Psychroserpens ponticola: one gene and its partner. Each later gene encodes a partner of the first gene's protein in a complex. Links are inferred from orthologs where the notes say so. Each region holds a gene or a part of one and is shown on either strand. Other genes may lie near its edges.

Region 1 (10,998 bases):
AGACAGACAACATGACGACGCATGGATTGGTGGTCCTGGAGTAGGTTGGTTTTCTTATCCAAAAATGGGTTGGATAGACAACAATACAATTTGGTTTAAATCTGAAAAAACAGGATATTCTCACTTGTATTCTGCGAATGTGAATACTGGAAAAATTAAAGCTTTAACAGAAGGTAATTATGAAATTCGAGAAACAAGCTTATCAAAAGACAAAAAAACGTTCTTTATTACAAGCAATAAGGTAAGTCCGCACGAACAACATTTTTATCATTTATCAGTAAAAGGCGGTAAATTGACACAAATCACATCACGTCAAGGTGGACATGAAGTTACAGTATCTCCAGATGAAAAGTATTTAGCTGTTAGGTATTCCTATTCTAATAAGCCTTGGGAATTATTCGTAATGCCAAACAAAGCTGGTGTAGAAATGATACAACTTACAACATCAACCACAGCGGATTTTAATGCTTATAATTGGGTGGATTCTGAAATCATCAACTTTACAGCTAGAGATGGTGTTCAAGTTCCTGCGACACTTTTCAAGCCTACTGAAGCTAAAAAAAATGGTGCAGCTATTATATTTGTGCATGGTGCTGGTTATAAACAAAATGTTCACCATTGGTGGGCAGATTACGACAAAGAATATATGTTTCATAATTTTTTAGCTGACAATGGTTACACCGTTTTGGCAATAGACTTTAGAGCTAGTGATGGCTATGGTCGTGATTGGAGAACAGCCATCTATCGTCATATGGGAGGAAAAGATTTAGACGACCAAATCGATGGTGCAAAATATCTAATTGAAAGTCAAGGCATTGATAAAGATCGATTAGGAATTTATGGAGGATCTTATGGCGGTTTTATCACTATGATGGCTATGTTTAACTCACCAGATACTTTTAAAAGTGGTGCAGCATTACGCTCTGTAACCGATTGGGCACATTACAATCATGGGTATACGTCTCCAATTTTAAATACACCTGTTGAAGATCCAAAAGCATACAAACAAAGTTCACCTTTGTATTTTGCTGAAGGCTTAAAGGGACATTTGTTGATGTTACATGGTATGATTGATACCAATGTGCATTTTCAGGATGTGGCGCGTTTATCGCAACGCTTAATTGAATTGAAAAAAGAAAATTGGGAACTCGCTGTTTTTCCTTTGGAAGGTCACGGATTTAAAGAAAGTTCAAGTTGGTCTGATGAATACCGAAGAATTTTTAAATTGTTTCAAGAAACTCTTAACTAAGAAAAAAGGCGTTATTATAAATAACGCCTTTTGTATTTTTATAATGCAGATTTAAACTGCTCTAAGAAGCGCACATCGTTTTCACTTAGTAAACGAATATCTCCAATTTGATGCAATAACATGGCTATTCGGTCAATACCAACACCAAAAGCAAATCCGGAATATTCAGTCGGATCAATTTTGCAATTTTCTAATACATTAGGATCTACCATTCCACAACCACCAATTTCTAACCAACCTGTTCCTTTGGTTATTTTATAATCCGTTTCGGTTTCTAAACCCCAAAACACATCAATTTCTGCACTTGGCTCCGTAAACGGGAAATATGAAGGACGCAATCTAATTTTAGACTTCCCAAACATTTCAGTTGTGAAATATTGCAAAGTTTGTTTTAAATCGGCAAAACTCACATCTTTATCAATATACAAACCTTCTACCTGATGAAAAAAACAGTGTGAACGTGCTGAAATAGCTTCGTTACGAAACACACGACCAGGAGAAATCGTACGAATAGGAGGCTTATTGTTTTCCATATAACGTACTTGAACAGAACTCGTATGTGTACGCAATAACACATCGGGATCTGTTTGAATAAAGAATGTATCCTGCATATCTCGAGCTGGATGATATTCTGGTAAGTTTAATGCGGTAAAATTGTGCCAATCGTCTTCTATTTCTGGGCCTTCACTCACGTTAAATCCGATACGAGAAAAGATATCTATAATTTGATTTTTTACGATAGAAATAGGATGACGAGCACCAATTTCAATAGGTTCTCCAGGACGTGATAAATCACCATAAACTCCCGCAATATCTTCTTTACTTTCTAATTCTTCTTTTAAGGCATTTACTTTTGCTTCAGCTGTGTTTTTTAGCTGATTAATGGTTTGCCCAAATTCTTTCTTTTGCTCTTTAGCTACATTTTTAAACTCAGCAAAATAATCGTTAAGCAATCCTTTTTTACCTAAATACTTGATACGAAATGCTTCAACCTCTTCTTTAGATTGTGCTTTAAATGCTTCTGCTTCTGCTATAAGTCCTTTTATCTTATCTATCATGATACCAATTCAAAATGACTGCAAATTTAGTGAAATTTGTGCATAAAAAAACACCTTCTCAGTAGAAGGTGCATAATTTAAATCTTAAGAAATTAATTTTTAATATAAACCTCTTTATATGTTGCAAAAACAGGATCTAAAGGATCAATAGCGTCTGAATGTTCAAAATAAAACGTGTTGGCTACAAAAGTTAATTCTTCAGATGAATTATTGCCTTCGATTGTAAGTGTATAAATACTATTGCCATCATTAGACCATGTTCCTGAATTAGATTCTTCTAATTCACAAATCCCTTGAATTACTTCAAAATATTTATAAGAAACAGTTCCATTACTCTTAAAGTTAAAAGTTTCTTGCATTTGGCAACTAGTTAAACTCTGTTCTATATCATCAATGAATAACTTATGGAAAGTCCAGGTTCCTATTATTTGGTCTTGAGAGCTAGAATCATCATCGTTACCGCATGATGAAAATACAAGTGTAAATACGCTTAAGAATAGAATTAGTTTTTTCATAATGTTTCAGTTTAAACTATTAAATATTTTTATTTAATAAATTGAGTTTCTATAAAATAATTAACAATAGCATCTTTCATTAAAACACTTTGTTCGCCTGCTTTTAAAGATGGTAACTCTGCTTTCACTTTATAATGTGGCCAACCGTCTTTGTCAACGAAATCGAATTCATAATAACCATAAGGTGTGAGCAATTTACAAATAGCAATGTGCATTAAATCGATCTTGTGGTCTTTCTTGAATTTACGATCAAATTGACCTAATTCTTGCACTCCAATTAAATAAATAATAGCATCTAAATCTAAGCTATCTCCATCTGCGAATTGATTTGATAGTTTTTTTACCACCAAATCCCATCGTTCTTTTAATTGTTCGTCTCTTGCCATATTTTTTCCTTAAATGGAATGAATTAAATTACAATTTGTAAAGTTAACAAACTATAAGTTGATGAAAAGCGTTATTAATTTAAAATTAATAAACCACTTTGTCACAAGGTGACATTTGATTCAATAATTCTTATTAGATAAATAGGTTTCATCGAATCTCTGATTTCTCAATAAAAAGGAGAGAATCCCTTATATTTGAACTTAAATTTTAGTTATGACTGTAATTGATATTGTTTTAGGTTCGCTTTTACTATTCGGGCTCATAAGAGGTTTTATGAAGGGTCTTTTTGTTGAAATCGCCTCTTTAGTTGCACTTATTGCTGGTGTTTATGGAGCAATCCATTTTAGTGATTTTGCTGCTAACCTTTTGTATAGTAAATTTGATTGGGATGAAAAATACATCAATATCGTGGCTTTTGCAGTTACATTTGTTATTATTGTTTTGGTCATTGCACTCGCTGGAAAAGCATTAACTAAGTTGGCAAATTTTGCTGCGCTAGGTATTTTAAACAAACTGCTTGGAGGTGTGTTTGGAGCTTTAAAAATTGGTTTAATTTTAAGCATATTGTTGATAGTTTTTGATACAATGAATAATTCCATCCCGTTTGCAGATGAAAAGGATTTGAAAAGCTCTATTCTTTATGAGCCTGTAAAAAGCTTGGCTCCTATGCTATTTCCGAGTATTATAAATAAAGGGAAGGAAGATTCAGAAGATGAATCTTAAACATAAAAAAACTGCCTATGAAATATAGACAGTTTTTGTTTTACTAAACTAATTTTAATCTAGATGATAAATTTCCATTATATCACTTAGAAACTTCTCAAAATCTATTTTTAAATCAATTAACTTCCCAGAATGAACATCAAAAACCCAACCGTGTACTTTTAGACCTCTATCTCTATATGCTTTTTGTACAGCAGCAGTTTTAATTAAATTAACACACTGTTCTTTTACATTGAGTTCTACTAATCGATCGTATTTTTTTTCTTCATCTTGGATAGCATTTAATTCATCATGATGAATTCTATATACGTCTCTTATGTTACGTAGCCAACCGTTGAGCACGCCTAAATCTGCTGATTGCATAGCTGCTTTTACACCACCACAAGCATAATGACCACAAACCACTACGTGATTTACTTTTAAATGTGTTACTGCATATTCAACAACAGACATAGCATTCAGATCTATACCTGAAACCATATTTGCAATATTACGATGCACAAAAACATCACCAGGACCAAGTCCCATTAAATCTTCGGCAGTGACTCTACTATCTGAACAACCAATGTATAATAATTCTGGTGTTTGCCCTTTTCCTAATTCTTCAAAATAATTAGAATCAACGGCTAATTTTGCTTTAATCCACTTTTCATTATTTTTAAATACATTATCTAAATTCATGATTTTTACTTTTAATTCCCAATCCTGAAAGTTAGTTAATTCTTATCTTCTACATTGTTTTTCACCCATTTAATACAGGTTTTAAAATCTTTAAAAATATGTTCATTTGGAATAAAATCTGGAATGATATCAATACGTTCCATCATGTATCTTGGCTGTTTTAACAATCCAACAAATAATACTTCAACTTCACTTTTTTTAAGATCTAGAAGCATATCTTCCATAGCATATAGGCCTGATTGATCCATATATTGCATTCGTCCTAATCTTAAAATAACCGTTTTAGCTGTTTTAGGAATTTGCTCTGTTAAAGCTTGAAAATCGCTAGTTGAACCGAAGAACAGAGGTCCTTTTAGATGCTTAATAAATACTTCTTCTTTTAAATTTTCAGGAAAACCACCTTCATCAGCCCATGCTTCTTCTTTTAAAGACTTTACATCAGAACGTTCAGCGGTTAAATCTCCTATTTTTTTCATAAACATTAATGAAGCAATTACTAAACCAATTCCAACAGCATAAATTAAATCCCAGAAAGTAGATAGTAATAATACAATAAGCATTATTAATACTTCTGAGCTTAACTTTAAAGGTCCGAATTTAATATCTCTTGGTAAACTAGGTATCGCTTTTAGCCCTTTATAATCCATTACACCAATACCAACTGTTACTAATATACCTGCTAAAACTGCAGCCGGAATTTTTGATGCAACATCACTTAATGCTAGCATTATTAATAATAACATGATACCTGCAATCATACCTGACAACCTAGTTTTTCCACCTGCATTAATATTTACAACAGTTCTAATGGTTGCTCCAGCTCCAGGAATACCACCAAAAACTGAAGCAATACTATTACCTATACCTTGACCAATTAACTCTTTATTAGGCTTGTGTTTGGTCTTCGTCATATTATCTGCAACGACACTAGTTAAAAGGGAATCTATAGCTCCCAATAGTGCTAAAGTAAGGGCAGTGAATATGTAGGGTGTGATACTTCCTAAACTAAAGCTAGTAAACATTTCTAACTTAGGAATTGGAATACCACCAGGAATCTCTGAAATTGGTCGATATCCTAAATTAAAACCATAAGCAATACCAGACATTACTATTAAAGCAACCAATGTACTTGGAACTGCTTTCGTAATGCGTTTAAAACCATAAATTATCAAAATTGTTCCTAGTGCTAAAATAAGTTCTAACCAATTAATATTCTTTAAAGCTCTAGGCAATACTTTTATTGCACCAACTGTACCAGAAGCTTCTTTTGCTGCTAAAGTTTGTGATTCTGTTAAAATTTGCTCTGGAGTAATTTGGTGAGCACGATCTATGGTTTCTTTAAAGTTTTCAAGTACTAAAATACCTTCTCCAGCTTCTTCTTTTAGTATGTTTTCAAGAATAACTTCCTCTGCTTGCGGTTTAAATTGTTCCACAAAAGCTACATCTTCTTTAGGATAATACCCAATTGATGGTAATATTTGTGTTAAGAGAATGATGACTCCAATTGCGGTCATAAAACCAGAAACAACGGGATAAGGAATGTATCTTATATATTTTCCTACACCTATTAATCCTAAGCCAATTTGAATCAATCCTGCAAGCAAGAAAACCGTTAAAATTGCTGGTAATGCTTTCTCTACACTTCCATCATTTGCAGCAACTATTCCTGCAATAATAACCATACTCACAGCAGTCATTGGTGCGGTTGGCCCAGAAATTTGTGTGGCAGTTCCTCCAAAAAGTGCTGCAAAAAAACTAATAAAAATAGCACCATAAAGACCTGCTTCTGGTCCTAGTCCAGAAGAAACTCCAAAAGCTAATGCTAGAGGCAATGCCACAATTCCTGCTGTTATGCCTCCAAAGGCATCTCCTTTAATATTAGAAAATAAGTTCTTCATAGTTTATGTTTTTGTTAAGTTATTCAAATTTTTAATTAAATAAAAGTTCCACCACTTAGTTTGTTAGAAATTTACAAATGCAATTACATTAATTTGGTCTCTTCCAGAGTTTTCAAAAAATTGGTTCATATAACCCAATTCTAATCGTAAAGCATCAGAAAATTTATATCCTAAACCACCAAAAACTCTATTTCTGTCAAAAACCGACGACTCTGTATTTAAAAATATCTCATTATATAGTGAAGCATATAGTGGATTCTTACCTTCTTCTTTATATTGTAGCGGAATCTTAATGCCTAAAAAATACCTGAATCGCATTTTAAAATCGTCTTCAACAAAACGCTGTTCAAATCGATAACGATGACTCAAACCTACCTTACCTACTTTCTGTTTTGTTGTAAACTGTTGAAAAATACGATGTTCATTAATTGATATTTTCTCATCAGAATTATCGATATAATTTTCAGATAAAATATAACCATATCCCAAAAGGATGTTATTGTTGTTTTTAGTTAAATTATACCCTAAACCTGTTCGCAACAATAATTGTTCTAAATCACCAACAGCATCATAATTTCTATACTGAACTTCATTATGGACATTCCATTTTTCGTTGAGTTGTTTATTTCCAATGTAAATAAGCCAATTACCTAGATTACTGTCTTGCGCATTTATAAAGTTAGGCAGCACTAACAAAAATGTTAGAGCTACCATACTTATTCTCTTCTTCATTATATTTTTAGATCTATTTTTATTCATAAAATGTCACTGCTCCTGAATTCACATTATACATGGCTCCAATAATTTTAATCTCATTATTTTTTTCCATTTCTGTAAGTATTGGACTTTCTGCATGAATTCTATCTATCATTAATTGTACATTCATGTGTGATACATTATCTACAAAATCTAGATTTTTAGAGCTTCTTAAACTTTCATCTTTGGGTTCTGTAACGGCGTTTACTGCTGGTGTTATTTTTTGAACTAACTTAGTTAGATTACCCATTTCTGCATGGTCACATGCGCCCTTTACTGCACCACAACTTGTGTGTCCTAAAACAACAATCAGTTCTGTGCCTGCTAATTTGCATGCAAATTCCATACTACCTAAAATGTCTTCATTTACAATATTACCTGCAACTCGCACACTAAAAATATCGCCTAATCCTTGGTCAAATACCAACTCAGCAGACACTCTAGAATCTATACAGCTTAAAATAGTTGCAAATGGAAATTGTCCATCACTAGTATCGTTTACTTGTTCTAAAAGATTACGATTGGCTTTTAAGTTCTTTTGAAATCTTTGGTTTCCTTCTTTTAAATATTGTAATGACTTTTGAGGTGTCATTGTTGCCTGTGTTTCTTTTGTATGTGCTTTCATATATTATTATTTTTATTTGTTTTATTATTAACTGTTAGCTTAAACTAATACTAGATTTAGGTCTTAATTGAAAGAATTCAATAAAACTTGGTGGGTTTTCAACTACTCCGCGTTTTGAAATTAATTGGATATCAATATTTCTCTCCTTCGCTTTAAAGGCAAAATCATCGAGAATTTCAACAATATCATAATCTAGATATCGTGTTTTTCTAACATCAAATTCTAAATAGGTGTCTCTTGGCAAACTATCTAGCTCCTTTAAAATGGCACCTTTATTAAAGAAAGTTACTTCTTCAGCAAGCTCCATTTTAATTTTATGTTTTCCGTTACTATTATCTTCAATATGAAGAAAGTGAGAGTTTTGGTAGCTCTTTAACAATATCACTACAATACCTACCATTAATCCTAAGCCAATACCAACCAATAAATCTGTAAATACAATTCCGAAAACTGTTACAAAAAACGGCACAGATTGTTTCCATCCTAATTTATACATCTTCATAAACAATGCTGGTTTTGCTAGTTTATAACCTACAATCAATAAAATTGCAGCCAAGACAGATAAAGGAATTTTATTGAGTAGCGTAGGAATTAATATCACAGAAATCAATAATAAAAATCCATGAATAATTGCTGATGTTTTACTTTTCCCTCCTGATTGAATATTAGCAGAACTTCTAACAATTACTTGAGTTATTGGAAGGCCTCCAACTAAACCAGATAATATATTACCTGTTCCTTGAGCTAATAATTCTCTATTTGTTGGTGTTACATTTTTATCTGGATCCAATTTATCTGTTGCCTCAACGCATAATAAAGTTTCTAAACTTGCCACCAAAGCAATAGTGAAAGCAATTACCCAAACATCAGGATTTGTAATCGCTGAAAAATTAGGAAAACTAAATTGACCAATAAATGAATCAAAACTATCTGGAACTGGAACACTCACTAAGTGCGAATCTGCAATAGATAATGTCTCACTAGATTGAGTTACTAAGAAAAAAATGATTCCTATGACAACAGCAACTAGAGGCCCTTGAATAATTTCAAAAAACTTTCCTTTTTTAACTAATACATTGCTCCATAATAATAAAATACCTAATGCTATAAAGCCGATAACCATCGAACCTAAAATAAGGTTATCAAAAATATTCCAAATTGCAGAAAATGTATTTTCACCAGACATCTCCATAAAACTATCGGCTCCTTCTGGTTCTGCATCATAGCCAAAAAAGTGAGGAATTTGCTTTAAAATAATAATAATTCCAATACCAGTAAGCATGCCTTTAATAACAGAAGAGGGAAAATAATATCCAATAATTCCAGCTTTTAAAATGCCAAAAAGTAATTGAATAACACCTCCTAAAACAACAGCAACTAAAAAATTTTCATAACCTCCTAACGTACCAATTGCTGTTAATACAATAGCTGCTAAACCAGCTGCAGGTCCACTAACTCCAATTTTAGAACCACTTAAGGCTCCAACAACAATTCCTCCTATAATTCCAGCAATTAAACCAGAAAAAAGAGGTGCTCCACTGGCTAATGCAATACCTAAACATAAAGGTAATGCTACAAAAAATACAACGACACTTGCAGGCAAGTCGTTTTTTAATGTTTTAAACATTTATAAAATGATTTTATACTATTGAATGGGTTTCAATAGTTGATTTTTAATATTTTTTTGGGGACAATACATGTCGAACGAATAAAATATTAAATAAAATCGGGTGGTGGAGAAATGATATTAAAATGCGGATTTAAGTAATTCTTAAAGAAATAACCTAAATTATCATTAGAATTAGAAGCAAACAAACTCTCTGCCTCACTATGTTCTTTCGTTGGGAATATTTTTAAACTTTCTTTTTCTTCTTCTTCAGTAATACTGTAAAATATAGAAACATCAAAAGAATCATCCATAGCAATGATTATTGATGGCGCAGTAATTAAGGCCACAAATAAAATAGAAAATAAAATTGCAATGGTTTTTCTTTGCATAAAAATAAAATTGAAGTGCAAATATAAGCTAACAAGATTATAGAAGTGTTAAGGAATTTTTAAAAATTCTTCAATGTTTTAATATCATCTTTAGCGATCCAACCTGTTTTACCATCGGAAAGCTTAATTTTTTTCCAATTACTAACCGTATCTAATACTTGTACTTTTGTTCCTTCATGAAGCACAAAAGCTTCAGCACTTCTCAAGTTTGGTTCGGTTTTGATTTTAGTTTCTTGAGCAAAAACAATTGCTGGCTGATTATTGTTAACCAATTTATACTTATGAAAAGCAAAAGATAAAGACATTATAGCAAGTAACAACGATAGATTACTCGTTAAAAAAGTAAATCGTTTTTTTGATGTTGAATCCGTAAAAGAATAAGCGATAAATAACATCACGAAAAGCATAACCAAAACTACAGCTGTTTTTGCCCATGCATCAAAACTCAACATGTTAGTAACATTCCTTATAAGCTTAGAAATACCAACCTCTGGCACAAAATCTATAGCATCTACAGTCATATTTCTTGCGAAAGCAATATTGTTTTTGATGTCTTTGTCATGAGGCTTTAATAACAATGCTTTTTCATAGTAATAAATACTAGGTGCAATATGGTTAAGTTTATAATGTGCATTTGCCATATTGAAATACAATTCTGCAGAATGTTCACCTGAGTCTAAGACCGTTTTATATTTCTCTAGAGCTTCAGTATAATTCGCATCGTTGTATAGCGTATTTGCAGCTTCAAAAAGTTGATTGTTTTGAGCAAATGTAAGTATGCTTCCAAAAAACGTTAATATGTAAATTAATTGTTTCATTAATGTTTTAACTACCTCAGTTCTTTATCAATTATTGAAATGGTTTTTGCGGCATTCTCATAATCCTTCTGCATTTCAACATTAGTAATTGGTGTATATCTAGCCAGTTCACAATGCTCAAGAATATTTATAAATTCTTGAATTGATTCTCTATTAACTTGTCGTTCAGTTAATAGTATTTCTATTTTTTCTTTACTAAAATCAGTAGTTTCAATATGTAATTTAGCCTTAAGATAATTGTGTAATGCTTTTTCTAGCGCGATATAAAATGCTTCTTTTTGACCTAAAAC
Region 2 (18,446 bases), 2.8 Mb from region 1 along the record:
GTTAAGCCAAGTAGCACTATAAAAACACTTAAACTTCGCATTGCACGTTGAAGCGAAATCCCAGTAGACTTCATAGCTGCAAACTCATAATTTTCAGAAAATTGTCCGAAAACCATAATTGAAGCTAACAAAATAGTAAGTGGTAATATTAATGGAATTAGAGTAGGAGTTACATATAATAAGAATTTTAATATAACACCAACGGCTAAGTCTTTTCCTGCTAATTCGCTAATGTATAGCCAAATAGATTGTAAAACAAAAATGAGCATGAGTATAATAAACACGCTCAAAAAAGTTTTTAAGTAGGTCGTTAGTATGTACCTATCTAGTATTTTCATTGATGGTTAATGGCCTAATCGAGTCTATTAATATAATAGTCTCCATATTTACTTTTGTCAAATGTAAACAAGGTTTTTGAAATCGGCTCATTCGTTTTAAAAGAATTAACAGTTAAGGTAGTTTTTGTGCCGTTTTTTCCAATTTCAATTAAATTGTAGATGTGTTTTGTATGTGCATCAATACCTAATAATACCTGCTTTATTTCAGAATTTGTATCAATTGGATTTAATTTTACATACTGAATTTTTCTTCCTTTTACATTCTGAACAATATCCATTTCATAAGTATAACCTTCTTTGTAGAATGACAACATTTTACTTGGCGTAATTGTAGTTTCCTCTTCTGTATTATCCGAAGAAATAGTGACTTCTTCATCTTCTGGACTTATGGTATAGAGTGTTGTGCCATCATAAATTTGAGTAAGACCAAGTATGTTTAGCACATAATTATCACCTTGTATAACAACATCTCCTCGAGTTTCTTGATTAATGCTTTCACTCGTGTTTTCAAGAACATATTTGAAATCTATAGATATGTTTTCATATGATTTAGTTTTGTCATACACGTCATTAAGTAAGGTTTCTGCATCTTGGGCAAAACCAAATGAACTTATTAAAACTATTACTACTAGTACTATTTGTTTCATCTTCAAAATTAATGTTAGTTATAAACTTCTTAATTACGATTCATTTTCTAATAATTGATCTAGAGCTACTAAATCTGGAACTAAAACTTGTCTGGCTTTACTGCCTTCAAAACCTCCAACAATGCCTGCAGCTTCAAGTTGATCGATTAACCGTCCAGCTCTGTTGTAACCCAGTTTAAGTTTTCGCTGTAATAAAGAGGCAGAACCTTGTTGTGCAATTACAATAAGTTCAGCAGCTTCTCTAAACAGTTTATCTCTGTCTGCAATATTGTTATCAATACTTGTGCCACTTTCTTCGCCTACATATTCAGGTAATAAATAAGCATCAGGATACCCTTTTTGTGCACCTATAAAATCAGTAACTTTTTCAACTTCTGGAGTGTCTACAAATGCACATTGAATACGAGTGATTTCGTTTCCAGAGGTATATAGCATATCACCACGACCAATCAATTGGTCTGCTCCAGAACCATCTAAAATGGTTCTCGAATCTATTTTAGACGTTACTCTAAAAGCGATACGAGCTGGAAAGTTTGCCTTAATAATACCTGTAATTACATTAACTGAAGGACGTTGAGTTGCTATGATAAGGTGAATTCCAATAGCACGAGCTAATTGAGCCAAACGAGCAATAGGAGTTTCTACTTCTTTACCAGCAGTCATAATCAAATCTGCAAACTCATCAACGACTAAAACAATGTAAGGTAAAAATTGATGACCATCGTTAGGGTTTAGTTTACGTGCTTTAAATTTTGCATTATATTCTTTAAGATTACGACACATGGCATTCTTAAGCATTTCGTAGCGATTGTCCATTTCGATACAAAGCGAATTTAACGTGTTAATCACTTTGGTGTTATCTGTAATAATAGCTTCTTCGCTATCTGGTAATTTCGCTAAGTAATGACGTTCAATTTTATTAAAAAGCGTAAGTTCAACTTTTTTTGGATCAACTAAAACAAACTTAACTTCTGCAGGATGTTTCTTGTATAATAATGATGTTAAAACGGCATTTAAACCTACAGATTTACCTTGTCCAGTTGCTCCTGCCATCAACATATGTGGCATTTTTGCTAAGTCGACAACAAAGGTTTCATTGCTAATGGTTTTTCCAAAAGCAATAGGAAGTTCCATTTCTGATTTTTGAAATTTTTGTGATGCAATTACTGATCGCATCGATACAATGGTTGAATTTTTATTTGGCACTTCAATACCAATAGTTCCTTTGCCAGGAATTGGAGCAATAATACGAATTCCTAAAGCCGAGAGCGATAATGCAATATCATCTTCAAGGTTTTTGATTTTAGAAATACGTACTCCTGCTTCAGGCACAATTTCATACAACGTTACTGTTGGGCCAATTGTAGCTTTAATACTTGCAATACCAATTTTGTAGTTGTTCAAGGTTTCTACAATTCGGTTTTTGTTTTCTTCAAGTTCTTCTTGATTTATAGTAATACCTTCAGTATTGTACTTTTTTAATAAATCTAAAGGCGGAAATTCAAATTTACTTAGATCCAAAGTTGGGTCAAATTGTCCGAAATCTTCAACCAATTTGTTTGATAGGTTATCAGTTTCTGAAACTTCTTCTTCAATTGTTTTAATTTCAATATTTAACTCAGGCTCTGGTTCAATCTCTAGTTCGGGTTCAGGTTTATTGATTTTTACTTTTGGAGTTTCAGTCTTCTTTTCTGGTTTCGAATGGTTTTCAATCGTAGGTTCAACTTCTGCTATGTTTAATTCAAAAGCAGATTTTATGTCTTCAGCTTCAGCAGATAAATCATTATCTAAAGGAACTATGTTGTCTTCATTTGCTGTTTTTACAGAATTAATTTCGTCTTTAAGCTCTTTATTTGCTCTCTTAAAAAGGGCTACAATAGATTCTCCAGTAACTTTAAAACGAATGGCTAAATAAATTATTAGAATAAAAACAAGTAGGAGTACAGTGCCTATTTTTCCCATATAATCTTGAAAGAAGCTATTCATTTCAAAACCTATAGTTCCACCAAGTGAATCGTATTTGTGTGCGAAAAAACCAAAGAAAACAGATAGCCAGATAGCAATCAGTGTTCCCCAAATCCAATGTTTAAGTAGTTTAGATTTATTAATATCTAGAGCAACATAAACTCCAGAAAGGAATAATAACCCTGAAAAAATAAATGACGAGACACCAAAAGCTTTATTGATAAACAAGTCGCTTACCCAAGCACCAAGTTTGTTGAGCCAGTTTTTTGTTTCGACATCTCTTGAAGAAAATTCTGTGAGTGTACTTTGGTCAGTTTGTCCAGTAAAGAAAAATGATAAGAATGCTATAAACAATAAGACGCCAAGAATTATTAATAAACTACCAAAAATCAATTTTTGTTGACTTGATAATTTAAAACTTGGTTTTTTTAGTTTAGGCGTTGCTTTAGCTTTGCTTTTAGTCTTAGTTTTTTTCTTCGCCATTAAAGGGTTCTTAGTGTAAAACAAAAATACAAATTACTAACGTTTATCCTAACTTTAAAGTATTTAAAGCGATGAGATATTAACGGAGTTGTTAACCTTAAAATATTTTCGGAATGTAAATAATCAATGCGGCAATTACAGCAGAAACTGCCGCGATTAAAACGGCTCCAGCCGCAATGTCTTTTATTCTTCCGATATGTTCATGAGTATCGGGATGTACAAAATCTGAAATGTGTTCAAAAGCAGTGTTCATACCTTCCAGGCTCATAACTAATCCAATAAAAACAATTTGTATGAGCCATTCTGTATTAGAAATGTCAAAATAAAACCCAGTTATAGTTACAGCTATTGCTATACAAACTTGGATTTTTATACTCGATTCTGTTTTTATAAGATGCACAACTCCTTTGTAAGCATGACCTACGCTTTTTAATCGGTTGACTAAAAAAGAATCTTTTTTTGACATAAAACTAAGACAATGCGTTTAGCGCAGCTTTGTAATTAGGTTCGTCTGAGATTTCTGGTACTTGTTCAGTATATATAATCTTGCCTTTTACATCAATTACAATAATGCATCTCGATAATAAGGTTTCAAGAACACTATCTGTAAATTTAAGATTATAGTTAGTTCCGAAATCACCTGTTTTGTAATCTGATAAGCTAATGACATTATCTAAGCCTTCAGCACCACAAAAACGAGCAAAAGCGAAAGGTAAATCTTTAGAAATACATAATACTTTAGTGTTGTCTAATGCGCTCGCTTCTTTATTAAAAGTTCGCATAGATTGTGCGCAAGTACCTGTGTCTACACTTGGAAAAATGTTTAATACTAGGTTTTGTCCTGCAAAATCGTTTAATGTTTTAGTTGATAAATCTACTGCTGTTAATTTAAAATCTGGAGCTTGAGAGCCTATTTCAGGAAGTGTTCCAGAGGTGTGTACGGTATTTCCTCCTAATGTTATTGTTGCCATGTTTTATGTCGTTTTATTTTTTGTATTACTAAATTAAGTATTATTTAAATTTTAAACCTTAAGCTTTCATATTATTTTGTAATAGTTTTACAGATGAATTATTAAATGTCTAAAAAGAGCCTACAATTCCAATTTGATTTCCTCCAAACTTTAAATTCCAAGACATATGTTTTTTCTTCTGAGAATAAGCATAAGTTTTTTCATTGAAAAGATATTTATCAATACTATCAACAACGATAATGCTAATTGCTGCGCTAAAAGCAATATCAGTAATCCAATGCGCATCATCAATTAATCTAGAAATAGGAGGAATAGCTCCAATAGTATATATTCCAATTTTCGTCCAAGTATTGTCAAACTGCTTTGCTATGGCATGTGCCATGGTAATAGAAAGTGCTGTATGTCCTGATGGAAATGAATGATATTTCGCCTCACTTGAAAATGGTTTAAAATCTAAATGATCTAAATCAGAACCAGGCCTAGCTCTTCCAAATACTGATTTGCTAATTGTTTGTATCAATCCGGTTGTAATTGATGATGAAATTATTAGAACACTCGTTTTTCTGACTTTTTCATTCTTTGTGATTAATCCAAAACCATATAGTCCAGCATTAGCTATAAAATAGTTTTGCGGACTACCAAAATACCATCCAAAATCTCTAACAACTTTAGGGAAATTGCTTTTTTGATTTTGAAAAAAGTCTCTTGTAGGATTGTCTGCAACCGTCAATGCCGTTGTTCCTGCTAAAAGGATTCCTAATTTTGTAAAATCTCTACTTTTCCATGTTGCAGGCTTTGATAAGGAATGGCCTACGGCTTTAAAAGTTAGTTTTGTGTCATATTTGAGTAATGTCCATGATGTTTCAGAGCTGTCTATACGCTTAGTAGGCTGTATATTTTGTGATAGAACAAAGTTTGAACAAAATGAGAAGAAAAAAAATAAAAATAACGTAGATGGTCTCAATGATTTTGAATAACAATTATCGACAAAAATAAAGCATTTTCATTTTTAGATTTCACAAAAAAATGCTAATAAAATGATTTTTTGTTATCTCAATTCAGCACCAAGCTGTTTTTCAAAGTTTGCTTGAAGCTCATTAATGATTTTCTCAATTTATTTGTGTGAAAGTATACTAATTATTAAGTATTCTGACCTTAATTAATTTTTGTAACTTGTTTGTTTACTAATCAACCCATTTATAATGAAAAATTTTATTCGCTTTTACTTTTTATTTAGTTTAATTATCGTTGTTTTTTCTTGTTCAGATGATAATGATTCTGACAATTCACCTGATCCAAATAACGAATATATAGAGTATTTAAATACTCCTAATTCTGAAGGGCAATTATTATCTGAAATTTATATGGATAATGATAATGCTACGACTTATGTATATGGAAAAACAGATGGAGATGGAGCGCCTTTGGAGATTCAAAGTTTTGCGTATAATGCTGACAATTCAAATAAAGTCGATTATGTTATTTTAGATGATAATCAAAGAGTCTCATTACTGTATTCTGAAACTAATGGCTTAAAAGATGATATTATTCATAAGTTTATTTACCCTGAAGATGGATTGGTAAACTATGTTGTTTATGAAAGAGATTGGATTACGATGTCTGATGCAGTTATTAATTTTACTACAGTAGAATATGATGGAGATAGTTTTACAGGTTATGGTCTTCTAAGAAACGCAAGTAATGTAACAGGAATTGAATGGAATGCGGTTAAAGGTTGGTTAGGTGTTTGTGTTGGTGTTGCAGGTGCCGCAATTTTGGTGGTTACAGCTCCTACAGTATTGGCAGGAGTTTTAGCAGCAGTTATCTTTGCTGGAGCAGCTTCAGCTTCTGAGCCTCCTGTTGAGGAAACTAATCCAGATGCGCCAGATACACCAGATACTACTTTAGATGAAAACCAATGTGAAGATTCAGATTTGGAAGTCATAATAGGTGTAGATCCAGGAAATCTTTTAGTTGCTATTGTTAATGGAGATACAGCAAGTTATACCTTTTACTGGTCTACAGGAGATGTAGATACTGGAATAATCACTGATTCTATTGTAGCTCCAGGAGACGGTAACTATTACCTTATGGTTATTGATGATAATGGTTGTATTGCTTTTGGATCAGCGACCATAGGTTCAGAGCCTGTAGATGCTCAACTATTAATTGCAACTTGGTATCTTGTTGGCGAAACGGAAAATGGAGTAAACACATTTGATGTTGATGATTGCAATATTACAGTTGAATTCACCGAAAATCAACTTATTGCAACCGAGTTTTATGGTGATGCTTGTGAGTTATCCGATGAAATACCTAGTAACTACGAAGTTAACGGTAACATCATTACTGAAACAGCAGATGGAGATACATCATTCATTACAATTTTAGAATTGACACCTTATAAAATGGTACTACAAGAAGTTGATGGGGCGTTTACTTATGTTGAGACCTATACTAATATTTTTGGAGGATGGTTTTTTGCTGAAAATTCTAATTGTGTTGTTTCAAATGGTGATACTTTTATGGATAATGGATCTGGTGAGCTTTTAACTTTAAATGAAGATTATACAGCGATTTTACCTGATGATTCCAATGGTAATTATTTGACAAATAGTTTTACTTTTGAAAATAATATTCTAACTATAAATTTAAGTTATCAAGATTTTTTCTCACCAGCATGTGATGGAGTTAATTTTCAAACAGCTACTAATTCTATGACTTTAACTTATGATAAGGTTACCAATACGTTTAATGGAACTTCACAAAGTAGCAGAACAGATGTTATTGGGTCAGATTGTACTAGGTATGGAGAGACTTGCACAGGCACTGTTTCGTTGACACGTTAGTAGCAATAAAATAATAAAAAAGCCTTTTCGAAATGAAAAGGCTTTTTTGTTATCTCAATTCAGCACCAAGCTGTTTCTCAAAATTAGTTTGGAGCTTATTCATGATTTTGTCAATTTGTTTATCTGTCAAGGTTTTCTTCTCATCTTGAATGGTAAAACTCACAGCGTAACTTTTCTTTCCTTTTGGTAAGTTTTTACCTTGATACACGTCAAATAAGTCAACATCTTTAAGCAGTTGCTTTTCCGTTTGCATTGCAATTTTATCGATGTCTTCAAAAGTTATTTGATCGTCTAATAGCAAAGCGAAATCACGTCTTACTTCAGGGTATTTTGGAATATCTGTAAATTTAATGTTTTGGTGTTTTGCTAGATCAACAATATTATCCCAATCAAATTCAGCATAAAGTACTTCTTGCGAAATACTAAAATGCTTTATGATCTTCTTGTTAATAATGCCAAAATCAACCAACTTCGTTTTTCCAAGTGATAAGCTAATCCCTTCACTAAATACATCGTTTTTAATTGGAGAGGTTTTAAGATTTGAAAAACCTAAACGTTCTAATGTACTATTGACAATGCCTTTTAAATAAAAGAAATCACTTTTTTGAGCTGCAGAATTCCAACGCAAAGTATTTTTGTTTCCAGTTAAGAAAACAGACAGTCGTTTGTATTCTTCGCGATTTCCATTGTAGTTATGATAGGTTTTTCCAAATTCATATAACTTCAAATTATCTCGCTTTCTATTAATATTATAGCTAACAGCCTCTAATCCAGAAAACAATAAACTTTGACGCATCACACTTAAGTCGTTACTTAACGGATTGAGCATTTCTACGTTGTGTTCTTCTTTTAATTGCTCACTTAATTCAATATACTTAGGTGTCGTTAATGAATTAGAAAGTATTTCAAAAAAGCCTTGTGAAGACAATTGGTTACCTATTACATTTTGGAGTTTGTAATCTTCAAATCTTGAAGTATTAGAAATTGAAGCGTTTAACTTTTCAGTGGTTCCAATATTGTTGTAACCATAAACACGCAATATTTCTTCTATAATATCGGCTTCACGTTGTACATCATTTCGGTATGCAGGAACTGTTAGTCCTAATCCAGTTTCAGTAACGTTATTAACTTTAATATCTAAAGATGTCAAGATGCTTTTTATCGTTTCTTTCGGAATTTCTTCACCGATTAATTTCTTTGCGTTATCAAAACTCAAACGAACTTGAAAATCTTTAATTTTATTTGGATAAAAATCTAATAAATCACTTGTAATATCTCCACCAGCGACGTCTTGAATTAATAATGCAGCACGTTTTAAAGCATATTCAGTAATATTCGGATCGATACCTCTTTCAAATCTAAAAGATGCATCTGTATTCATAGCATGGCGTTTCGCTGTTTTACGAATACTAACAGGATTGAAATATGCACTTTCTAAAAAGATATTCGTTGTGTTTTGTGTTACTCCAGAATCTGTACCACCAAAAACACCAGCAATACACATTGGTTTTTCAGCATCACAAATCATAAGATCTTCTTCGTGTAATTCGCGTTCAACATCATCAAGAGTTGTGAATTTTGTGCCTTTAGGAAGTGTTTTTACAATAACTTTATTTCCTGAAATTTTAGCGGCATCAAAAGCGTGTAAAGGTTGACCTAATTCATGTAGCACATAATTAGTAACGTCAACAATATTATTTTTTGGTGTTAAGCCAATTGCTTTTAGTCTATTTTGTAGCCATTGAGGAGATTCTGCGACTTTTAATCCAGAAATAGTGACACCACAATAACGAGGTGCTAAGGTTTTATCTTCAACGTCAATATCTATTTTAAGAGTTCTATTTTCAACATGAAAGGAACTAACAGAAGGTGTGATTAATTCGCTATTGATTTCTTTTTGCAGTAAACCAGCTTTTAAATCACGAGCGACTCCAAAATGACTCATGGCATCAGCACGATTTGGTGTTAAGCCAATTTCAAATACCTCATCATTTTCTACATTAAATAATTCAGCAGCTTGGATTCCAATTTTTGTATCAGCATCTAAAACCATAATCCCATCATGAGATGAGCCTAATCCTAACTCATCTTCGGCACAAATCATTCCGTGACTTTCTTCACCTCTGATTTTGCCTTTTTTTATGGTCCAAGCTTCTCCTTCAGCAGTATATAATGTTGTTCCAATTGTTGCTACAGGAACTTTTTGTCCTTTTGCAACGTTTGGTGCTCCACAAACAATTTGTAGAGGGTTAGTATTACCAATATTTACTGTGGTTATTTTTAAGCGATCTGCATTTGGATGCTGCTCACACGTCAGTACTTCACCAACGACAATGCCTTGTAATCCTCCTTTAACCGATTGAAAAGCATCAATGCCTTCAATCTCTAAACCTAAATCAGTAAGAAGCTCGCCAGTTTGTTCTGCTGGCCAGTCGATCTTCAAAAACTGCTGTAACCAATTGTATGAAATCTTCATTTTTGTACTTTAATCAAGCCACAAAGATAATAATACTATGTAGTTATAATAATGGATAATTGTCTTTTCTTTGTAAGAATTTTAAATTTGTCAAGACTATTAGTTCATTAATCTCCATATTATGAAATTTGTTTTAAGATTTTTTCTATTATCTCTTGTGTTTTTCTCTTGTAAAACGGAAGATAGCAATGATTTACAACTTGGTGTTTGGCGAGCAGAACTTCAACTGACTCCAGATGAAGCCTTGCCTTTTATTTTTGAAGTGACTTCAGCTCAGTCTCTCAAGATTTTTAATGCTGAAGAGGTGATTTTGGTAAATGATATTACATATTCAAATGATACAATTGTTTTTAAAACACCAGTATTTGATGGGTTTGTTGAAGCGGTTATAAATAAAGGTAGCTTAAAAGGTAATTTTATAAAAGAAGATTTGGGTCGCGTAGTTCCGTTTACTGCAGAATTTGGAAACAGTAAGCGTTTTGCTTCTGAAACAAATACAACCAATCAAAATGTAGCAGGAAACTGGGAAGTTGTTTTTAGTCCAAATATTGAAGCTGAAACGTATATGGCTAAAGGAATTTTTAAACAAGATGGTGTTAATGTTACGGGTACATTTAGGACAACAACAGGAGATTACAGATATTTAGAAGGCTTGATAGATGGTAATACTATGAGGTTGTCTACTTTTGATGGTGCTCATGCGTTTTTGTTTACTGCAGAAATTAATGGTGACACCATGGATGGTAAATTTTATTCTGGGAGCCATTGGGAAGAGCCTTTTGTTGCTAAACGAAGCGAATCTTATGAATTACCAAATGCAAATGACCTCACATTTCTAAAAGAAGGTTACGAAACTTTAGAATTTAAGTTTCCTGATGCTGATGGAAATATGGTCTCGTTGTCTGATTATCGATTTAAAAACAAAGCTGTTGTTGTTCAGGTGATGGGAACTTGGTGTCCGAATTGTTTAGATGAAAGTAAATATTATTCTGAATACTATAATACAAGAAGTAGCAAGGATGTTGAGTTTGTTGCATTAGCTTTTGAATATGCTAAAACTAAAGAAAAAGCCTTTGAAAACATTAAGCGTTTAAAGGATGATATTGGAATTAGCTATCCGATTTTATTGGCGCAATACGGAACTTCAGATAAAGATGAAGCTCAAGAAAGGCTACCTATGTTAAACCATGTCTTATCGTATCCAACGACAATTTTTATTGATAAAAAAGGTAATGTATGTAAAATTCATACTGGTTTTAATGGTCCTGCAACAGGTGATAAATACACCGATTTTAAGACTGAATTTACAAGTTTTGTAGATGCTTTAGTAAGCAATTAATAGTTATGTAAGTTTGTATGTTGGGAAATACAAAACCTTAGATTGCTAATTTATTCTTCTCAAAACAAGGTTCAAAAATCGTTATAAGCTTTAGTTTTAGATGAACGTTGCGCTTTTTTTAACTAAAAATGTTTATTTAATTCGGTGTCCTTGAGTCACAAATGATAAACCTTGCTGTCCCATCGTGGAGTTCATAATACCTTCAAATAAGGGCTCTGGACAGTTTTTTGGAATTTTCCACTCAAAAATAAAATTAGATCCTGTGCCTCCAGTAATATCCTTTTCGTTAATTATGATTTCTGTAGTTTCTAAAGGAGCTAAATAAATCGTTTGGTTAAAATATGATCTAACCGATTTGCCGTGAGTGTCAAAATAGTCTGCTTTTAATAGGTAAATAGTGTCTTTGTCGCTAGTGTTTCTTAAGCTTACCATCGCAGTAAGATTGTGTGTTTTATGTTCAGATTGACTATAGATCTGCGAGTAGATGGAAAGATAAGTTTTTCCAAATTGAAGGCTGTCTGCTTTATTAATTTTAATAGCTCGTTTGGTCCAATTTTCAGGGTTTATTGAACTGATTTCTTTATGTGGATCTTCACAGCTGAAAATTAATGAGAACGTTAAGAGCAATAGGACAAAATGAGATTTCATAATTAATTGAATAAGATTGTCTGTGTGTGCTTTTTGATTTTCCATAACTTTTAATGAGCTCATCTTTAAATTCTACGAACACTTTTTGTGTTAATTTACAGAATATTCTAACAAAAATAGTGAAAGTCGTATTATGTTCAGCGTCAATTTTGTTAAAAACAGATATTGATTTAGTTATGCTTTACTATTTTTATTTGAAATAACTTATTAAGCCTTAATATAATGTATCAAAGCTTAATAAGTTGTTTCTAAAAAAAAATAATTAGCGTATATTATCATTAATAATATGTTCCCATTTACGACCGATTTCTAAATCCCCATTTATTTGAAAATCATCAGTTTGATTATAGATTTCAATGTTGTATTTGTTGTTTTTATTGTTAATTGGGTTTAAGATTAATTCTAGTCTAACAGTATTGCCAACAGCATCTTTGCGAGTTGGTTTTTTTAAGTTTGAAACGTTACAACTTCTAATCTCATTAAGATTGATGTGTTCAAGGGTTTCACTTGTAGTGCTCTTTTTATAAAAAAACAATTGGTTCTTATTTTTATCTAATCCAATTGCAAAATTTCTAAATGCTTCGTATTCTGTTAACGAGCAGTTGTTTTTACTAGCGAATGCTTTTAATGCTTTTATGAGCTTTCGTTCTTTATTCTTTTGTTGTTGTTGCATAAGTACAACAGGTGTAGCGACTATCAACACGAGTATTGTTGACGTGATTGTTATTCCTAAATTCATTTTGAAATATTAAGTTAAAAGTATTGTTATGTAGGTATTGTGTGATTACAATGCCTAATTAATTTTTTTGTCAAATAAATGATGCTTAAAAATTAAAACAGATTACCAGAATGTATGAAAAGGAAAGATAATGTCAGTATTTAAGAAATTTAGAAAAAGATTTCTTGAGTACTGGAGGTATTTGTTGCGTTTTACTAAGGTCTGATATTTACTGATGTTTGATTTTATATCAGCATCAGAATGTTTTTTTAAATATTGAGGTGTAAATGTATTTTGATTGTGTGTCGTAATTCTTTCTGAATAATCATTTGCATGTAAGTGGCTTACCGATTTTACTGAAGAGCTTTCAGTTTTACTTTTTAAAACCTCTAAATGGATTTCAGAATTAAAACTAACATCTGTGTTAGGATATGCTACAAGAAAGCAAAATCCTAATATAAGATTTAAAATAGTTGATGTTGTGTTGTGTTTCACAAAGCGAAATTATAGTATTAGTTGGGTTTACTATGTAAAAAAAATGTTAAAACAGAAGGTTTGCTTGAAAATACTTACCCATGAATACTACCTGATTTCCCATAACTTTTAATGAGTTCGCCTTCAAATTCTACTAAGTCTTTCCAGCGTTTATCAACATCAATGTCTTTTCCGTACTTCCTAGCGAATGTGATGAATGTTGTATAATGACCAGCTTCACTTACCATTAAATCATAGTAGAATTTCGACAGTTCTGAATCTTTTATGCGTTCAGATAACAGTTTAAAGCGTTCACAACTTCTGGCTTCAATCATTGCTGAAAATAATAAACGATCAACCATGCTTTGTAACTGACTTCCGCCTTTGTTCATGAATTTATATAGTTCATTGACATAGCTATCCTTTCTTTCTCGACCTAATGTGTAGCCACGTTCTTTGATGATATTATGAACCATCTGAAAGTGCTCCAATTCTTCTTTGGCAAGTTCAAGTAATTCTGTAACTAAGTCTTCATATTGCGGATTGTGAGTAATAATGGTAATAGCGTTTGTGGCTGCTTTTTGTTCACACCAAGCATGATCTGTAAGGATTTCTTCTATGTTTTCTTCAGCTATGGTTGCCCAACGAGGATCTGTTTCTAATTTGAGATGAAGCATGCTCATTTTTCTATGTGTTTATTTCGTAAAGATAGAAAATCTATAAAGAAATAAGGATGTAATTAAATTACTGAATTTTGTTAGTTTTAACTAATATAATTCCAAATGTTCTTGTATTTACTGAGTTGTCTGTAAGTGTGTAAAATAGTTTTGTTCTCTGGAAGTTTTAATGAAGGATCGTTATTTAAAATCCGCTTGGCATAGAAACGAGAACTTTGAAGAATGTCCTTATCTTTAATAATGTTTGCAATTTTAAGGTTTAAAATACCACTTTGTTGAGTTCCCATTATATCTCCTGGTCCACGAAGTCTTAAATCAACTTCAGCAATTTCAAATCCATCACTTGTTTTAGTCATAGTTTCTAATCGTACTTTGCTGTCTTGACTTAGCTTATGTCCCGACATTAAAATACAATAACTCTGTTCTGCACCACGACCTACACGGCCTCTAAGTTGGTGTAATTGTGATAATCCAAAGCGTTCTGCGCTTTCAATAATCATAACAGATGCGTTTGGAACATTAACACCAACTTCAATAACAGTAGTTGCTACCATGATTTGTGTTTCGTTTTTAACAAAACGCTGCATTTCATATTCTTTGTCTGCAGGTTTCATTTTGCCATGAACAATGGAGATTTGATATTTAGGTAGCGGAAAATCTCTAACGATACTTTCATAGCCATCCATCAAATCTTTATAGTCTAGTTTTTCGCTTTCTTGGATTAATGGATAAACAATATATACTTGTCTTCCTTTTTCAATTTCATCACGTATAAATCGTAAGACTTTAAGACGGTTTTTGTCAAATCGATGAACCGTTTTTATAGCTTGTCTTCCAGGTGGTAATTCATCAATAATTGAGATGTCTAAATCGCCGTAAACAGACATTGCTAATGTTCTCGGAATTGGAGTTGCAGTCATCACTAAAATGTGTGGAGGAGAGGTGTTTTTTTTCCATAATTTAGAACGTTGAGCAACTCCAAATCGATGCTGTTCGTCAATAATTGCAAGTCCTAAATTTTTGAATTTCACCTTGTCTTCGAGTAGCGCATGAGTGCCAATTAAGATCTGTAATTCTCCATTTTCTAAGGATTCATGAATTTTTCTTCTTTCTGAAGTAGTGCTTGAGCCTGTTAGTATTGATATGCTGATATTCAGTTTGTTAGACAATTCGTTTAATCCATTGTAGTGTTGGACTGACAAAATTTCAGTTGGAGCCATTAGGCAAGCTTGAAAACCGTTGTCAAGTGCCATTAACATTGACATGAAAGCGACTATTGTTTTTCCTGAACCTACATCTCCTTGGAGTAGTCTATTCATTTGTGCATTACTTCCTAAATCGTGTCTAATTTCTTTGATGACACGTTTTTGAGCATTGGTTAAATCGAAAGGTAAATGATCTTTGTAAAAGGTGTTAAAATAATTTCCGACTGACTCAAAAGGAAAGCCTTTAATCTTGGATTTGTGAATTAAATTTTTAAGAATTAATTGCAATTGAATGTAGAATAATTCTTCAAATTTTAATCGAAATTCTGAACGTGCTAATAGGTCTTGATTTTTTGGAAAATGTATGTTGAAAAGCGCTTCATTTTTATATAATAATTTGAGTTCTGAAATTAGGTCTTCAGAGAGTGTTTCTTCGAAGCGTCCTTTGGTTTCCAAAAATAAATTTTGCATGATCTTCGTCATTATGCGATTTGTTATGCCTTTATTAGAAAGTTTTTCTGTTGAAGGATAAATGGCTTGCATCGATGAGCGAAGATTTTGTTCGTGCTCACTTTGTAATTCTATATCGGGATGTGGCATGCTAAATACGCCATTAAACCAGTTTACTTTTCCAAAAATCACATATGGTGTATTTAGCTTTATGGTATCTCTTAGCCATTTTTGTCCACGAAACCATACTAATTCCATGCGTCCTGTATCGTCTTCAAAGGTGCCGACGAGTCGTTTGCCTCGTTTTTGAGTCACTTCTTTGAATCCAATGACTTTGCCAATAATTTGAACTTCAGCACTGTTTCTTTGTAAACTATTGATTTTATAGTACTTCGTTCTGTCTAAATAGCGATTAGGAAAAAGATTTATCAAATCTTGAAAAGTATGAATTCCTAATTCACTTCGCAGTAAATCTGCGCGATTAGGGCCAACACCTTTAAGGTAGTCTATCGGAGTTTGAAGATTTGTACTCATTCTTTTCAAAATTATCATTTTTTTCTAATGTTTTAATGTCAATTTTATGATTTCATGAAAAATATCATTTATAATTTTTATCTTGTAAAAAAACCAATCAATTTATGAAAACTAGTAATTTTAAAAAGAGCCTAGGAGTGTTGATATTCTTAATGGGTTTATTGTTTATCGTTAATTGTAGTAGTGATGATTCATCAAATGATAGTAACCAACAATCTAAAATAATAGTTACAGGAGCGATAAATTCTTTTGGAGAAGTTGATGTTGCGAGTTATTCTGCTTCTCAAAATGTAATTATTAAAGGAGCGAGTCTTTCTTCGGATGTGTCAGTTACTGTTACTTCAAATTTTGAAATTTCTTTAGATGATGTAAATTTTACTAATCAGCTTACAATTAGTAAAAGTGAAGCTAATGGTTTAGAGAATACATTGTACCTAAGGTTTTCTCCAGTAATGAATTCTATTGGCCCTATTGCTGGTACAGTTAGTATTGAAAGTGATTCTGCGACTACTAGAACATTAAATTTAAACGGAACAGGATTGAGTATTACTCCATTGGTCACTGTGAATACAATGAGTTTTATTTTTGATGATACTCAGGTTTTGTCAAACTCAACACCATTAACGCTTTATGTTGATGGTGATAATTTGAATTCTGTAATTGATATAGCTACAACAGAAGGTTTTGAGGTTTCTTTAGATGGGACGGCTTTTTCTGATGTGTTACAGATTCCTTCAGAATCTGCAAATGGTCAAGCTACTGTTTATGTGAGATTTGCTCCTTTAGTTCTTGGTAGCGCAACTGGAATTTTAAGTGTTGTGAATTCTGAAACAGATAATATAGAGGTTTCATTAACAGGAGAAGGTGTTCCAATAACTCATAATTACACTACTTTTAGTGATGAGCCTTTAGCTTTTGGAACAGGTTTTAGTCAATCAGCTGAACAAGCATTTACGCTTCATCAAGATATGTCTAATATTGAGCAAATTAAAATGTTTTTACAAATAGACTGTCCAGCAACAGGTTGTGATGATTGGGATAGGTTTGCTAATGTATTGGTTAGAGATTCTAATTCTGGAGATTGGTACGAAATAGGACGTTATATTACACCTTATTGGGTTGGAACTGAATTGCTACCTAGAGGTTTAGAGTTTGATGTTACTGATTTTAAATCGTTGTTAACTGGTAATGTGGAATTGAGAATTTATATTGAAAATTGGACTTCTAAGGCTGATTTAATTTCAATTGATTTTGATTATATTGAAGGAACGCCAGATTACGAATACTATGCAATTGCTGAAGTAATGCAATATAACGAAAATTCATTAGAAGGGGTTCCGTATGGTGTGACTCATGACTTTGATTTAACAAGATCAGTTTCAGTTCCTTCCAATGCAGAGTCTACACATCTTAGAACTGTGATTTCAGGTTGGGGACATGCAACTCCAAATGATTCTGATGGACGACCTTGTGCGGAATGGTGTTATAGAAGTCATGATGTTAAAATTAATGGAGCAATCATGTTTCAACATAATATGGAGCCAATTGGTTGTGCTTCAAATCCTATAAATAATCAAAGCCCAGGAAATTGGTCGCCAGATCGAGCAGGTTGGTGTCCAGGAATGGCTGTTCCTGCACGAATAAATCAATTTGGATTAACTATGGCTGGTAGCTCGTTTTCTTTTGAATATGATTATGAAGACTGGGTTAGCGATTTAGCTGGTGGAGACGCGTATTATGCAACATCTACTTTTGTGGTTGTAAAAAGCAATACGCCTATTGCTAAGCCAGTTGTTATGAATTAATAAAGTGTATAAAATACGAAATAAGCACGTTTTTGCGTGCTTTTTTTGTCTGAATTATTTTGTATAAGAATTATTAGAATTTGTGTTTTGATTTGATTTAATCGTAAGATGAATATTGAAAAATAAATGAAATTATAGATGAAAGCGTTAGTTATATCGGGAGGAGGAAGTAAAGGAGCTTTTGCAGGAGGTGTTGCTCAATATCTGACTAAAGATTTGGGCCGAGAATATGATATGTTTTTTGGAACGTCTACTGGTAGTTTATTGGTGTCTCATTTGGCTGCGAATGATATAGGTAAGTTGTATACTATTTTTACAAATGTAAATCAGCGTGATATTTTTAGTGTTAGTCCTTTTGTTCACCGTCAGAAAGGTGATCGTGAATACGTGTCTATTGATTTTGTGAATTCATTATGGCAATTTATAAGAATGAAACGAACTTTTGGCGAGAGCAAGTCATTAAAACGATATATTAAGCGAAACCTTACAAGAGAAGAGTTTGATAGAGTTAGAATGACTAAAGAAGATGTGGTTGTTACTGTTTCTAATTTATCTATGAATCGAGTAGAGTATAAGTCAATCAAAGAATTTAATTACGAAGAGTTTTGTAATTGGATTTGGATTTCATGCAACTACATTCCATTTATGTCGTTAGCTAAAGTTGATGGTTATGAATATGCAGATGGAGGCTTGGGTTGTGTTATTCCAATTCGGGAAGCTATTGAGCGTGGTGCTACTGAAGTAGATGCTATTGTGTTAGAGTCTGAAAACATGAGTAAACAAAAAGTGTTAGGAAAAAATCCGTTTTCATTAATGCTAAGTTTGTTTGGACATCTTTTAGATCAAGTTGAGAAAAATGATATTGAA

The links.
Region 2: the proteins of pheS (region 1) and pheT are in contact, whole or in part, in a crystal structure (PDB 6P24), measured with the Escherichia coli proteins. The link is inferred for Psychroserpens ponticola from one-to-one orthologs.

What each region holds. Positions count from the first base shown.
Region 1 is NZ_CP116221.1:4,018,243-4,029,240, reverse strand. Bases 298-3,293 are described here. They hold pheS (phenylalanine--tRNA ligase subunit alpha), read right to left. Parts: upstream 2,308-3,293; coding sequence 1,288-2,307; downstream 298-1,287. Other genes in these bases: MUN68_RS17725 (hypothetical protein), read right to left, coding at 2,852-3,208; MUN68_RS17730 (lipocalin-like domain-containing protein), read right to left, coding at 2,400-2,822. In the rest of the region: MUN68_RS17720 (CvpA family protein), read left to right, coding at 3,423-3,932; MUN68_RS17715 (carbonic anhydrase), read right to left, coding at 3,987-4,613; MUN68_RS17710 (SulP family inorganic anion transporter), read right to left, coding at 4,649-6,511; MUN68_RS17705 (DUF2490 domain-containing protein), read right to left, coding at 6,575-7,243; MUN68_RS17700 (carbonic anhydrase family protein), read right to left, coding at 7,263-7,892; MUN68_RS17695 (SulP family inorganic anion transporter), read right to left, coding at 7,927-9,519; MUN68_RS17690 (hypothetical protein), read right to left, coding at 9,609-9,890; MUN68_RS17685 (SH3 domain-containing protein), read right to left, coding at 9,950-10,708; MUN68_RS17680 (BatD family protein), read right to left, coding at 10,720-10,998.
Region 2 is NZ_CP116221.1:1,206,045-1,224,490, forward strand. The notes cover bases 7,017-10,030. They hold pheT (phenylalanine--tRNA ligase subunit beta), read right to left. Parts: upstream 9,730-10,030; coding sequence 7,303-9,729; downstream 7,017-7,302. Other genes in these bases: MUN68_RS05385 (lipocalin-like domain-containing protein), read left to right, coding at 7,017-7,253; MUN68_RS05395 (peroxiredoxin family protein), read left to right, coding at 9,851-10,030. Outside these bases: MUN68_RS05355 (LptF/LptG family permease), read right to left, coding at 1-284; MUN68_RS05360 (LolA family protein), read right to left, coding at 353-985; MUN68_RS05365 (DNA translocase FtsK), read right to left, coding at 1,019-3,433; MUN68_RS05370 (diacylglycerol kinase), read right to left, coding at 3,531-3,899; tpx (thiol peroxidase), read right to left, coding at 3,904-4,404; MUN68_RS05380 (phosphatase PAP2 family protein), read right to left, coding at 4,514-5,368; more of MUN68_RS05385, read left to right, coding at 5,607-7,016; more of MUN68_RS05395, read left to right, coding at 10,031-11,068; MUN68_RS05400 (DUF3124 domain-containing protein), read right to left, coding at 11,201-11,716; MUN68_RS05405 (hypothetical protein), read right to left, coding at 11,979-12,455; MUN68_RS05410 (hypothetical protein), read right to left, coding at 12,558-12,929; miaE (tRNA-(ms[2]io[6]A)-hydroxylase), read right to left, coding at 13,004-13,585; ATP-dependent DNA helicase RecG, read right to left, coding at 13,672-15,774; MUN68_RS05425 (peptide-N-glycosidase F-related protein), read left to right, coding at 15,879-17,579; MUN68_RS05430 (patatin-like phospholipase family protein), read left to right, coding at 17,718-18,446.